Regions from separate parts of the Nostoc sp. DedVER02 genome, predicted to be linked through region 3. Evidence: riboswitches for the same ligand, from Rfam matches in the RefSeq annotation. Region 3 holds a riboswitch; each other region holds the start of a gene.

Region 1 (4,026 bases), on a different contig from region 3:
ATTACGCACTTACTATCTTTACATTCCAAAATCTTATCATCCAACCCAACCAATGCCATTAGTTTTAGTATTTCATGGAGATGCTGGTACTGGTCGATCAATTAGTGATGTTACGCGCTTTAATAATTTAGCAGAACAAAAAGGATTTATTGTTGTTTATCCAGATGGAATTGATAAAAAATGGAGCCTTAGAGGTAATTCTCAAGGAAAGGTAGATGATGTTTTATTTGTCAGTGCTTTAATCGATCATCTTAAGCAAGAAATCAATATTGATAGTCATAAAGTCTATGCCACTGGTTTCTCTAGAGGCGGAATCCTTACCCAAGCTTTAGCATGTAAGCTATCTGATAAAATTGCTGCTTTTGCATCAGTAGCTGGCTCTCTTCCAGTTCGACTCAAACCTAATTGCCAACCTCAGACTCCGATCTCAATGATGATCGTTAACGGTACAAACGATCAAGATGTCCGTTATGAAGGTGATGACCACAGTCAACGAGGAGCGCTTGTTTCTATTTCAGATATGTTAAGCTTTTGGCGATCGCACGATCGATGTATTTCATCTGATGCATCTCCACAACTTCCTGGAATTAACTCTAGCGAAAGCTCAAAAGTCAAAGCTGTTTACTACTCAAATTGTAGTGGCAACTCAGAGGTCTTACAATTAGCTGTAGTAAATGGGGGACATTTTTGGCCTGGTGGTGCTTCAACCGATCCCAACCTCAATAAGTTTAATGCCCAGCTTGGCTTAAACGCCAGTCAAACCATTTGGGAATTTTTTCAACGCCATAGTTTATCTTAAGCAACTAAATTTTATCGAGATTATCTTTTTACTTTTAACCACTCTAAAACACCATCAACATCAGTAACCTGTTCTCCTGGCGGTATGGCTGGACGGTTTATCATGACAACCTTCACGCCCAGTTCTCGCGCTGCAATAATTTTGGGTTTTGTCGCATTGCCACCGCTATTTTTGCTCACGATGGTATCAATATTATGATGAATTAGGATTTGCCTTTCATTATTGAGGGTAAAGGGCCCGCGATCGCACAAAATCTCTCCTGTTGGCACTAAAGCATCATCAGTCGGAGGGTCAATCATCCGCATCAGAAACCAAATTTTCTCGTACTTAACAAAAGCGGCTAGTTCTTGCCTGCCAACTGTCAAAAATACTCGCTGTGCCTGGTTTGCTAGAGATGCGGCGGCGGCTTCAACACTGTCAACTTCAATCCAGCGATCGCCACTTTCTTTTTCCCAAGGCGGGCGAATTAACATTAAACGCGGTATTCCGACTTCAGTTGCCGCATCTGCCGCATTAAAAGAAATTTGACTCGCAAAAGGATGGGTTGCATCAATTAATAAATCGATTTGCATTTGACGCAAATAGCTAGCCAATCCAGCTACACCACCGAAGCCACCAACCCGTAAATCGCCCAACGGAATTGAAGGTTCACGGGTGCGGCCGGCTAGAGACGTGATTGCTTCTAACCCTTGAATAGTCGCCAGTTTCGCAGCTAATTCTGCGGCATCTCCCGTCCCACCCAAAATCAAAACGCGCATCATTACAATAAAGGTGGAATTTTTGCTAAAATGCCCTTTTTCATGGCTTCTGGACGCTCCGACCAAGGCAGTAAACCATCTGCTTTAACATAATATTGACTAGCGCATTCTAGTACCGCAGATGCACTACCATCAACGGCTAAATCACCAAATAAATATGTTAATTTGCCTTTGGCAGCAAAAGCAACTACACAAGAACGATTACAAGCACTCATGCATTCAACTTCTTTAATTGGGAATTCATCTCGTAAGTTCCAATCTTGTGCAAGCTGCTGAAGTTCGTTTAGAAGTTTTTGACCACCACTTTCACCTAAGCGTTTTCCCTCTTGCCAAACGCTAGCGCAAGTTTTACACACAAATAAAGTATGGTCAGCAACACCCAAAGGATTCGTTGGGGAAACATTTATAGTAGTAGTCATCTGTACCTCGCAGATATATAGAACTGGTAAATCTATTTCGGCGGGCATCCTGACTTACTCAATTTGAAATTTTAGATTACATTTCAAATTGGTTTACAGTTGCGGGACAGCGCCGGATTTGCACCGAACTTTCCCCGTTACCTCTGGTAGCTGCTCCCCACCAGAACCGAATAACCTTATCGATCATACACTAGGGTCATCTCATAAAAGGATATTACCAACAGCTAACGAGCGAATATCCTAACTTTGCCTAACTCCATAAAATAGTGTCACATAATAAAGTTAGCTTAATTTTCTTTTTTTCTTGCTTGATCCAAGAAGTATATGCTAACGTTAATATTCGTGTGGTTAAGGACGTATAGCTCAGTTGGTTAGAGCGCTACGTTGACATCGTAGAGGTCACTGGTTCGAATCCAGTTACGTCCATTTTTTTGAAATGTCCAGCCTAAATAAACAGTGGGAAAAATTTAGTGCCGTGTTTGTAAACCTGTATACTTACTTGAGTCTATAGGTTACTGAAGACTTGGCTTAGTCTTTAAAAACCTCACACATTTTAGGTGTGGGAGCATCAAAGTAATTACTGCCACTATATCACCTATGTGCTGTTGCGATCGCACCAAAAGGGTAAAAATGCTTGAGCGCTACTCGTCCTACTACAAAAGGTGAGTACCAAAAAATCAAACATGCCTCAAAGCTTTTAGAATTATTGGATGTGGATAAAGTACGTAAGGCTTCGCCAGACTGCGATCGCCTCTTCACCACACTAGCTGCAATAATGGGTGCATCAGCAAGCTAATATAACAAAGGGTAAAATATCCTTGAGCGATCGCAATTCACCCCTAACATCAAGCTATCATCGGATATTGTGGAATTTCTGTGCGTAACTCGATAGCATCTATGACCGCCTCTCACTCTGAAACTCCATCTACCAAACCCGATGCAAGTACTTTTATTTCCGACCATCAGCAGGTTGACCGGAGTAAGCTAAGTCAAATGTACTTGCACTATGTCGAGACGAAGGATAAATATCCTCACGCAATATTGCTGTATCGGGTGGGTGATTTCTTTGAATGCTATTTTCAAGATGCTGTCAAACTAGCGCAAGAATTAGAATTAGTCCTCACTAGCAAGCAAGCTGGTGAACAGGGACGAGTGGCGATGTCTGGTGTTCCGCATCACGCTTGGGAACGCTACACCACAATGTTGGTAGAAAAAGGTTATGCAGTGGTAATTTGCGACCAAGTGGAAGATGCTTCTGAAGCTGCTGGTAGATTGGTGCGGCGGGAAGTAACGCGCATTCTTACCCCCGGCACTTTGTTAGAAGAAGGAATGCTAAAATCCAGTCGCAATAATTACCTAGCAGCAGTGGTAATTGCCGCAAATCATTGGGGTTTAGCTTATGCAGACATCTCCACAGGGGAATTTCTCACAACTCAAGATAGTGATTTAGAACATTTGACCCAGGAATTAATGCGCTTGCAACCTTCAGAGGTGTTAGTTCCGACAAATGCGCCTGATTTGGGTAGTTTGCTACGTCCCGGAGAAACTTCGCCCCATCTACCGGAGTGTTTGCCACCATCATTTTGTTATAGTTTGCGATCGCAAGTTCCATTTTCTCAAGGAGAAGCTAGACCTAGATTATTGCAGAAATTTAAGGTGCGATCGCTCGAAGGACTGGGTTGCGATGATCTTCCCCTCGCTGTCCGTGCGGCTGGTGGTCTTATAGAATATCTGGAAGATACACAAAAAGAAAACCAAGTTCCTCTGCAAAGACTCCGCACCTATACTGTCACTGACTACTTGATTGTTGATAGTCAAACCCGCCGTAATCTGGAAATTACTCAAACCGTTCGGGATGGAACTTTTCACGGTTCTCTACTCTGGTCACTAGATAGAACTAGTACAGCGATGGGTGGGCGGGCTTTACGGCGGTGGTTATTGCAACCATTACTTGATATTAAAGGCATTCGGGCACGTCTTGATACCATCCAAGAATTGATGGAAAATACACCTCTGCGTCAAGATTTGCGGCAGTTGTTACGCCAAATTT
Region 2 (4,026 bases), on a different contig from region 3:
CCAGCCGGAATTCTTGCATAAATAACTGTCCAAACGCCCAGCCAAAGCGCTATCAAAATTTGCACTAAGGGATGAGTAAAAAGGGAAATTGCAAGAGTAGTAAATGCAAAAATTATTTTATGTTCTGGTGGTAATCTTCGCAGTCGATTAGTGTAAGCTAAAGTGTCTAGTTGCAGGCTCATTCTTCACGTTTTTGTTGAGAACGTCCTTTGTACAAACCAATTGCATAACCAACTACTCCCGCACCTAAAGCTGCTTGGGAAGCAAATAATAAGCTTGCTACTTCACCACTAGGAGGTTCAAACAATGATTTAAACCAGGGTTGATATCCAGGTTGTATTTCAGTAATTGCTTTTTTAGCTTTGTCATCAGAACCAGCAAATTGCCCACCACGCACAAATATTAATGGTGCAACTGCTAAAGCTAAGACAGCTACTACCAACAGCCAGTTACTCAACCCTTTTTTAGATTGACTCATTACCATTTCCTCGCTTGATTAATTGCAACAGTTCCAATTCTTGAGGATTATAAGATTGCAGCCAGTTCCACACCAACACAGTTAGTAATCCTTCACTAATTGCTAAGGGAACTTGAGTTATAGCAAAAATTCCGGCGAACTTGATAAATGACGCAAGAAATCCACCAACGGGGGCAGGAAAAGCTAGGGCGAGTTGAATAGAAGTGATAATGTAGGTGAGTAAATCTGCGATCGCAGCTGCTAGAAATATAGCGATTTTTTGTTTACCACCCAACTTTATTGTTAGATTATATATCCAGTAGGCTGCAAACGGCCCTGCGATCGCCATCGAAAAAGCATTTGCACCTAGCGTAGTTAAGCCGCCATGCGCCAGTAACAAAGCTTGAAATAACAACACCAAGCTACCTAAAACCGTCATGGTGAGAGGGCCAAACAGCACAGCACCTAACCCTGTTCCTGTAGGATGAGAACAGCTACCTGTGACGGAAGGGATTTTCAACGCTGACAACACGAAAGTGAAAGCACCAGCCAAACCCAGTAGTAGTTTTAGTTCCGGGTTCGCTTGAGTAATGCGTGTCAGACTACGCAATCCTAATAAAAAAAATGGTAATGCCACAACCCACCAAAAAACTGCCCACTGGACTGGTAAAAAACCTTCCATAATGTGCATAGCATAAGCGGGTTTGGGGAAACCAACTACCAAGTAAAAACTGATAACTCCCATCAGGGTTAGACTAACTAACGCCTGTTTTTTTCTTTTCATAACCTGTACCTCGCAGATTTATGTAAACGACTTGGTTCCCATCGGCGGGCATCCTGACTCACCTAATTTTGGCTCACAGTTGCGGGACAGCGCCGGATTTACACCGGACTTTCCCCCTTGCGTCCGATGGCTGCTCCCCATCAGAACCGATTGGAGTAACTATATCACTATTGCTCAAGTATCAGTATCGCAAACAAAATAAACTATCAATCTAAATTGTATTTAACCAATAAACCTGAATTTCTCACTTGTGAGAAATCCAAGGAGTGTGGGGGGTAAGACTTCTTCCCCATCCTCCCACACCCTTGTGAGAAATCCGGGATAAAGGGGTCAAGTCCCCATCACCAGAGGGCATGATGGTTTTGTGTTGGTTTTGAAATCCCCATTACAAAACATAATTACGAATTACGAATTACGAATTACGAATTATTTAATATGCCCCCCCACTGGATTGAAGTTTTTAGAGAATACATGGTCTACTAGACAACTAGACTCTTAAATCAATCTGGCTGCAAAGGACACTTCTTAAATATGGAAACAATACCATTTATGGGTGCTTCGTCCTTCGGCTGGCTGTACTGGGTAATACAGCCGCATTTAGCTATGCACATTCCAGATGGCTTCTTAAATTTACCCGTTATTCTTGTCACCTGGATAATTGCTCTTGCCTTAATTACACTATCAATTAAGCGATCGCAGGCAGAATACGAAGAACGAGCCGTACCTTTAATGGGAGTTTGTGCAGCATTTATCTTCGCAGCGCAAATGATCAATTTCCCGATTCCAGGAGGCACTTCTGGACACCTTTTAGGCGGAACACTAGCCGGAGCTTTATTAGGGCCCTGGGCTGGATCGCTAGTTATGGTTGCAGTATTCATCGTGCAAGCTGTTTTATTTCAAGATGGTGGATTAACAGTTTTAGGGGCGAACATCTTTAATATGGGATTAATCGGTACCTTTGCTGGTTATTATCTCTATCGCACAATCAGATTTGCTATTGGGCGCGATACCTTGCGAGGTCTGACAATTGGTGCAGCGATCGCTGCTTGGACAAGCGTAGTAATAGCTTCACTTCTGTGTGCCTCAGAACTAGCTGTATCTGGGACGGTTCCTCTGACAGTAGGTTTGACAGCGATGGCCTCTTGGCATGTCGTAATTGGTATTGGGGAGGCGCTGATTACCGTGGTAGCACTCAGCTTTATTTGGCGGACTCGACCTGACTTATTTTATGATCCACCCCGTCAGATAAAATCACCTATGTCTCGTCCAGTCTCTCGTTATTAAAAGGTGTGATTAAATCAGGATTTAATACTTATGAGTAGCAACCTCTCGCGATCGCGCAACCGGGCTTTTGTTATCGCTGGCTTAGGTATTGCCCTGTTGATTGCAATTTTCCTTTCGCCACTAGCAAGTAAAAACCCAGATGGGCTAGATAGAGTTTCAGAAGACCTGAAGTTTAACAGCAAAGAACTTCAAGATAAACCCGCTCATAAATTACCCTTTTATGGGATTTTTGATGAGTATGCCCTTAGAGGTGTACCTGAAGCGATCGCTACTCCATTAGCTGGATTAATCGGAACATTAGCAACTTTCGGTTTAGCTTGGGGTATTGGCAAACTAGTTGTTCGCGGCTCTAGTTCACCTTCTACACAGTATGACGCTGATTCCGACTTAGATGCGCCAGATTAACAATTTGTAATTAGTATCAAATATACAAGTAGGAACTAAATATCATGCTGCTGCACGTTGGAGCATTTGTGTTAGATGTCGATAGCAAAGAGGCTACTCTCTGGCACAAACTCGCTCCCCGTACCCGAATACTTTGTACCTTGTTGTTTGTATTTGCCAATGTTCTAACACCAGATGGGCATTGGTGGACTTGGGCTATTTATGGATTAGCTTTACTCAGCCTAATATTGCTAAGTAAAGTCACCCTATCAGTACTAGTGAAACGGTTGGCAGTCGAGTTAACGTTTATTAGTGTCGTTCTCTTGGGGACTTTATTTCGGGGTGGTGGCGAGGTGTTATGGTCTTGGGGATCGTTGCAGATTACGACAGTGGGGCTAACTGTTTTAGGTAGTGTCACCCTCAAGGCTCTGTTATCGCTGCTAATACTAAACTTACTGACTTTAACAACTTCGGTAACAGCGCTACTTCATGCCCTGCTGGAATTGAGAACTCCACCACTATTAGTTGCAATTCTGGCATCTATGTATCGCTATATCAGCGTCTTGATTGGGGAGTTTAACGCTATGCGTCGGGCGGCAGAGTCTCGAAATCTGATGAACAGGAATCGCTCGATTCGGTTAATTGTGGGCAACATGATTGGAGCGCTGTTTATCCGCACTTATGATCGCGGAAATCTCGTTTATCAGGCGATGCTCTCACGAGGCTATCAAGGAGTACCACCAATGATGGAAAAAGTCTCGCCAGGGGGACGATCTGATGTTGTAGCTTTAAGCCTGACTGTAATTTTGGCACTGTTGGGTCAGGCTATTTACTGGCGGAATTGAAAAAGAATTCAGAAGTCAGAATTCAGAATTCAGGAGCAGAACCGGAGACGTTTCCGTTGCTTTGGTCAGAATCAATTCATTTGGGGATTCAGACCCGCCAGATCATTGTTGCACCACCAAATTTTCAACTTTGTGGGGGTCTTAAACCCACTTATTCATCCACCACTCGTACAGAATTCATGTCTATTTTCTGAATTCTGACTCCTGACTCCTGAATTCTGTTTGATAACTTTTTTTCACATTATCCCAATGCACCATAATCCAATATCAAT
Region 3 (4,026 bases):
TTTTCCCAAAGGGGAATTTAGCAAACAAGCTAATAGCCAAAGTTGGCAGCGTGATAAAAAAGGGAAGGGGAGTAGGGGGAGTGGGGGAGGACAAGGGAGACAAGGGAGAGAATAATAACAAATGACAAATGACAAATGACAAATAACAAATGACAAATGACAAATGACAAAACCAATTGTTTGGATACATGGAGATTGCCTCAGCCCATACAACCCTGTACTACAAAAATATCCCGATGCGCCAGCTATCTGGGTTTGGGATGAGGCTTTAATAGAGGAATGGCAACTAAGTCTCAAACGCCTCACGTTTATTTACGAATGCTTGCTAGAGTTACCCGTTGTTATCCGTCGTGGCGATGTGGCACAAGAAATTTTAGCTTTTGCGAAAGAACATGATGCAAATTTAGTTGTCACAGCCGAAAGTCCCAGTCCCCGATTTGATGATATCTGCAATCAGATGGAGCGTTCTATAGGAGTGGAAGTGCTAGAGGTGGAACCATTTTTTGATTATGATGGCTATATTGACTTGAAGCGGTTTTCGCGCTACTGGAAAGTGGCTCAAAATTATGTTTTTGAGTAGGGGAATTGTAAAATTGTTATAGTTTGCGTAGGCGTAGCCCGCCGCAGGCATTGCTAAAGGCTCAGATTCTCCACTTATATTAAAAGTTGGGGATTTTTGGCACATCCTACAAGAAATATTGGGATATTTTATACTTGAAATTCCTCCCAATGACATAGCTTTTTTAACCCACACCAAACCCCGTGTATTGCCTTACTAATGGTTCATGAAATGCCAAAATAATATCTTCCTTTGGAATTCCTAACTTTACTAAGTCATTGGCAATACCAATCTCAGTACCGTCGTTTTGTATCCAAATCTTCCCATCTTTGATATCAAGATGCAAAACACACCCATATTGTCGTCGTCGACTCTTCCAGCCTACGTATACTAATTGATAGCGATCGTTAATAGGATCAAAAATAATTTGTTTTTCTATTTCACTCTTTGATGAACCTCGACTAGCGTATTCTGCCAGTAATTGTTGAATATAAGCTCGATATTGTTCTAATTTTTCCATTCTACAATCCCCTCATTCACAGGATCGTAAACGATTAGCTTTAGTTGAGAGCGTTGAATAACAATTTGAATAAATTGCAATGCAAAGAAGCTGCTATAAGTTCCTAAAGGAACAGCTAAGTATAAAACTCGTTCTGGTTCTTAAATCTCTAGTGCTGTATGAAATTCGTAAATATTTGATTCACCAAGAAAACTTTTAATCTCAACCGCTATTTTTTCTCCGGCTCTCTCAGCTGCTAATATCGGTTCTGCACCCAAATCAATGTACATTCAACCCCACCGACTTCAATTTCTAGAGGATCATCTGTAATCAACCAACCTTCTTTTTCTAGTCCTTTTCTAACAGCATCATGAAAAATATCTTTTGCAGCCATTTAAATATAACTTTCTTAAATATGTAGATGAATCAAGTGCAGCTGACCGCAGGGGATTACAAATTGGTATTGCTTTTAAATATAGCACTGGATATAAAAAGTCAAAGCCCTTGCAATTGATTGACTTTCCGCAATCCGTTAAAAATATGAAGCATTAAATTTTCTGACTACCTTCTCGTGCTAAATTATTAAAGCTTGGAGTTGGGAAACTCCGGTGAAATTCCGGGACTGTGCCGCAGCTGTGATGGGATCGCCCAAGTCAGAATGCCAACTCTCAAGATGTCAAAGAAGACACACTCACCGTCTACTCCCTGCGTTGCACGGGGAAGGAGTTACAAGTTTGCTTTCTGGAGTTGCCACTTGTCCTGGCTTATTTTACGCTACACCCGCCGCAGATGGTATATTATCTCGCATTAGAATACCAGGTGGAATTATTAGTAGTCAGCAATGCCGTGCGATCGCAGATATAGCAGATCAGCATGGCGGCGGCTATGTGGATGTGACTAATCGAGCTAACTTACAAGTCCGCGAAATCCGCACGGGGATCGATGCTGAGGTTCTGAAGCATCTACAAAATATAGGATTAGGTTCTCACAATTCTGTTGTAGACCACATCCGCAATATTATGACCAGCCCAACTGCTGGTATTGACCCGCAAGAATTAATTGACACTCGCCCTTTTGTCCAAGATTGGGATAATTATATTGCTGCACATCCGGCGCTTTCGGGACTGTCGGCAAAATTTAGCGTTTGCTTTGATGGTGGTGGGATAATTCGGGTGTGCGATCGCCTAAATGATATCCTATTTGCTGCTGTCTTAGTTGATGGTGATGTTTATTTCCGCCTCCATCTCAGTGTCGGCGCAAAGGGCCAACCACCTAGTGATACGGGAATTTTGTTACCACCAGAGCAATGTTTACCCCTCTTGGCAGCTTTGGCAGAGGTCTATCTAGCTCATACTAAGACTACAAATAAGCGTCGGCTACGTCTCTTAGAGTTATTGAATACTTTGGGTTGTGAAAATTATCTCCAAGAAGTTCAACAGCGTTTACCTTTCCCTCTTTTGTACGGTGAAGCGGGAAAATACCTAACCCCTCAACCCCTAAAGGAATTCTCTGCTATTCCTCAAGGAGAGGGCAAGTATCAGCATATTGGTATCCATCCCCAACCTCAGCAAGGTTTATTTTACATTGGTATCGTCTTGCCTTTGGGACGATTGGAAAGTAGACAGATAAAGGGTTTGGCAGATTTAGCCGCAAAATATGGTAGCGGTAGTCTTCGGTTAACCCCCTGGCAAAATTTGCTCTTAACTGATATTCCTCTGCAATGGCTTGGTGATATCCAAAGTGAAATTGCTTTTTTAGGATTAGATTCTTCTGCAACTAACATAAAAAGTGCATTAGTTGCCTGTTCTGGAAACAGGGGTTGTGCCTCTTCTGCTACGGACACTAAAAGTCATGCGTTGGCATTAGCGGAGTATCTTGAAACTCGCGTTACTCTCGATTGCCCTATTAATATCCACTTCACTGGCTGCGAAAAATCCTGCGCCCAGCACAGCAAGAGTGATATTACTCTGCTTGGTGTCAGCCTCAATACTGACAGTGGAGCTGTGGAAGGCTATCACGTTTATGTTGGTGACAGCAAGCAGAAATTTGGACGGCAAATATATCAATATGTGACTTTTGCTGAACTACCTGCATTAATAGAGCGGATGCTAGATATATATAAAATTCAACGTCTAAATTCTGATGAGTCCTTTGGGGAATTTGCTAATCGATATGCAGTGCCCCAATTACAGCACTTATTTAATATTATTCCTGAACAATAAGATTCCCAACTTTTTATAAAAGTCAGCAATCTGAGCCTTTCGATTTTCATTGCTCAATCCAAAATTAAAAATCCAAAATCCCAAATCGAATGCCCGACTATATCCGAGATGCCAACGAAATTTACCGTAATTCTTTTGCAATCATCCGGTCAGAAGCAAACCTAGATGTGCTACCACCAGATGTAGCAAAAGTTGCTGTACGTCTCATCCATGCCTGTGGGATGACGGATATTGTTACTGACTTGGGATATTCACCAACAGCAGTGCAATCCGCAAGGACAGCACTAGCAGCAGGAGCTACAATTCTATGCGATTGCCGCATGGTTGCTGATGGCGTTACCAGGCGACGTTTGTCTGCCAATAATCAAGTTATCTGTACTCTCAACGAGCCAGAAGTCCCAGAAATTGCCCAGCGTTTGGGTACTACAAGGTCGGCGGCAGCCCTAGAATTATGGCGATCGCACCTGGAAGGATCGGTAATTGCAATTGGGAATGCGCCTACAGCACTATTTAGATTGTTAGAAATGCTCGATGAAGGTGTGCCGAAACCTGCGATTATCTTAGGCTTTCCAGTGGGATTTGTTGGTGCAGCCGAATCGAAAGCAGCATTGGCGGCAGATAGCAGAAATGTACCATTTTTAACATTACATGGTCGGCGTGGTGGGAGTGCGATCGCAGCCGCAGCAGTTAACGCCCTGGCAACGGAGGAAGAATGAATATGGACAAAGGTCGTCTTTACGGAATTG

The links. A riboswitch is a leader RNA that binds a small molecule or an ion and turns the genes downstream of it on or off. The one in region 3 is predicted to bind cobalamin.
Region 1: another riboswitch for cobalamin. It lies ahead of RMZ41_RS09905 (DUF1636 family protein); the one in region 3 lies ahead of cobG (precorrin-3B synthase).
Region 2: another riboswitch for cobalamin. It lies ahead of RMZ41_RS18870 (energy-coupling factor ABC transporter permease); the one in region 3 lies ahead of cobG (precorrin-3B synthase).

Annotation. Positions count from the first base shown of each region.
Region 1 covers NZ_JAVRCP020000006.1:172,790-176,815, forward strand. The annotation lists gene RMZ41_RS09895 (alpha/beta hydrolase family esterase) at 1-799, shown strand, start outside; gene RMZ41_RS09900 (cobalt-precorrin-6A reductase) at 820-1,557, opposite strand; gene RMZ41_RS09905 (DUF1636 family protein) at 1,560-1,976, opposite strand; cobalamin riboswitch at 1,998-2,162, opposite strand; tRNA gene RMZ41_RS09910 (tRNA-Val) at 2,329-2,402, shown strand; gene RMZ41_RS09915 (DUF4276 family protein) at 2,611-2,772, shown strand; gene mutS (DNA mismatch repair protein MutS) at 2,874-4,026, shown strand, end outside.
Region 2 covers NZ_JAVRCP020000018.1:62,986-67,011, forward strand. The annotation lists gene cbiQ (cobalt ECF transporter T component CbiQ) at 1-182, opposite strand, end outside; gene RMZ41_RS18865 (energy-coupling factor ABC transporter substrate-binding protein) at 179-478, opposite strand; gene RMZ41_RS18870 (energy-coupling factor ABC transporter permease) at 465-1,241, opposite strand; cobalamin riboswitch at 1,267-1,407, opposite strand; gene cbiM (cobalt transporter CbiM) at 1,773-2,525, shown strand; gene RMZ41_RS18880 (PDGLE domain-containing protein) at 2,556-2,930, shown strand; gene cbiQ (cobalt ECF transporter T component CbiQ) at 2,975-3,754, shown strand; gene RMZ41_RS18890 (energy-coupling factor ABC transporter ATP-binding protein) at 4,004-4,026, shown strand, end outside.
Region 3 covers NZ_JAVRCP020000062.1:16,485-20,510, reverse strand. The annotation lists gene RMZ41_RS30820 (FAD-binding domain-containing protein) at 1-115, shown strand, start outside; gene RMZ41_RS30815 (hypothetical protein) at 164-580, shown strand; gene RMZ41_RS30810 (XisI protein) at 744-1,079, opposite strand; partial or broken gene RMZ41_RS30805 (XisH family protein) at 1,067-1,452, opposite strand; cobalamin riboswitch at 1,611-1,743, shown strand; gene cobG (precorrin-3B synthase) at 1,793-3,280, shown strand; gene RMZ41_RS30795 (precorrin-8X methylmutase) at 3,370-3,996, shown strand; gene RMZ41_RS30790 (precorrin-2 C(20)-methyltransferase) at 3,993-4,026, shown strand, end outside.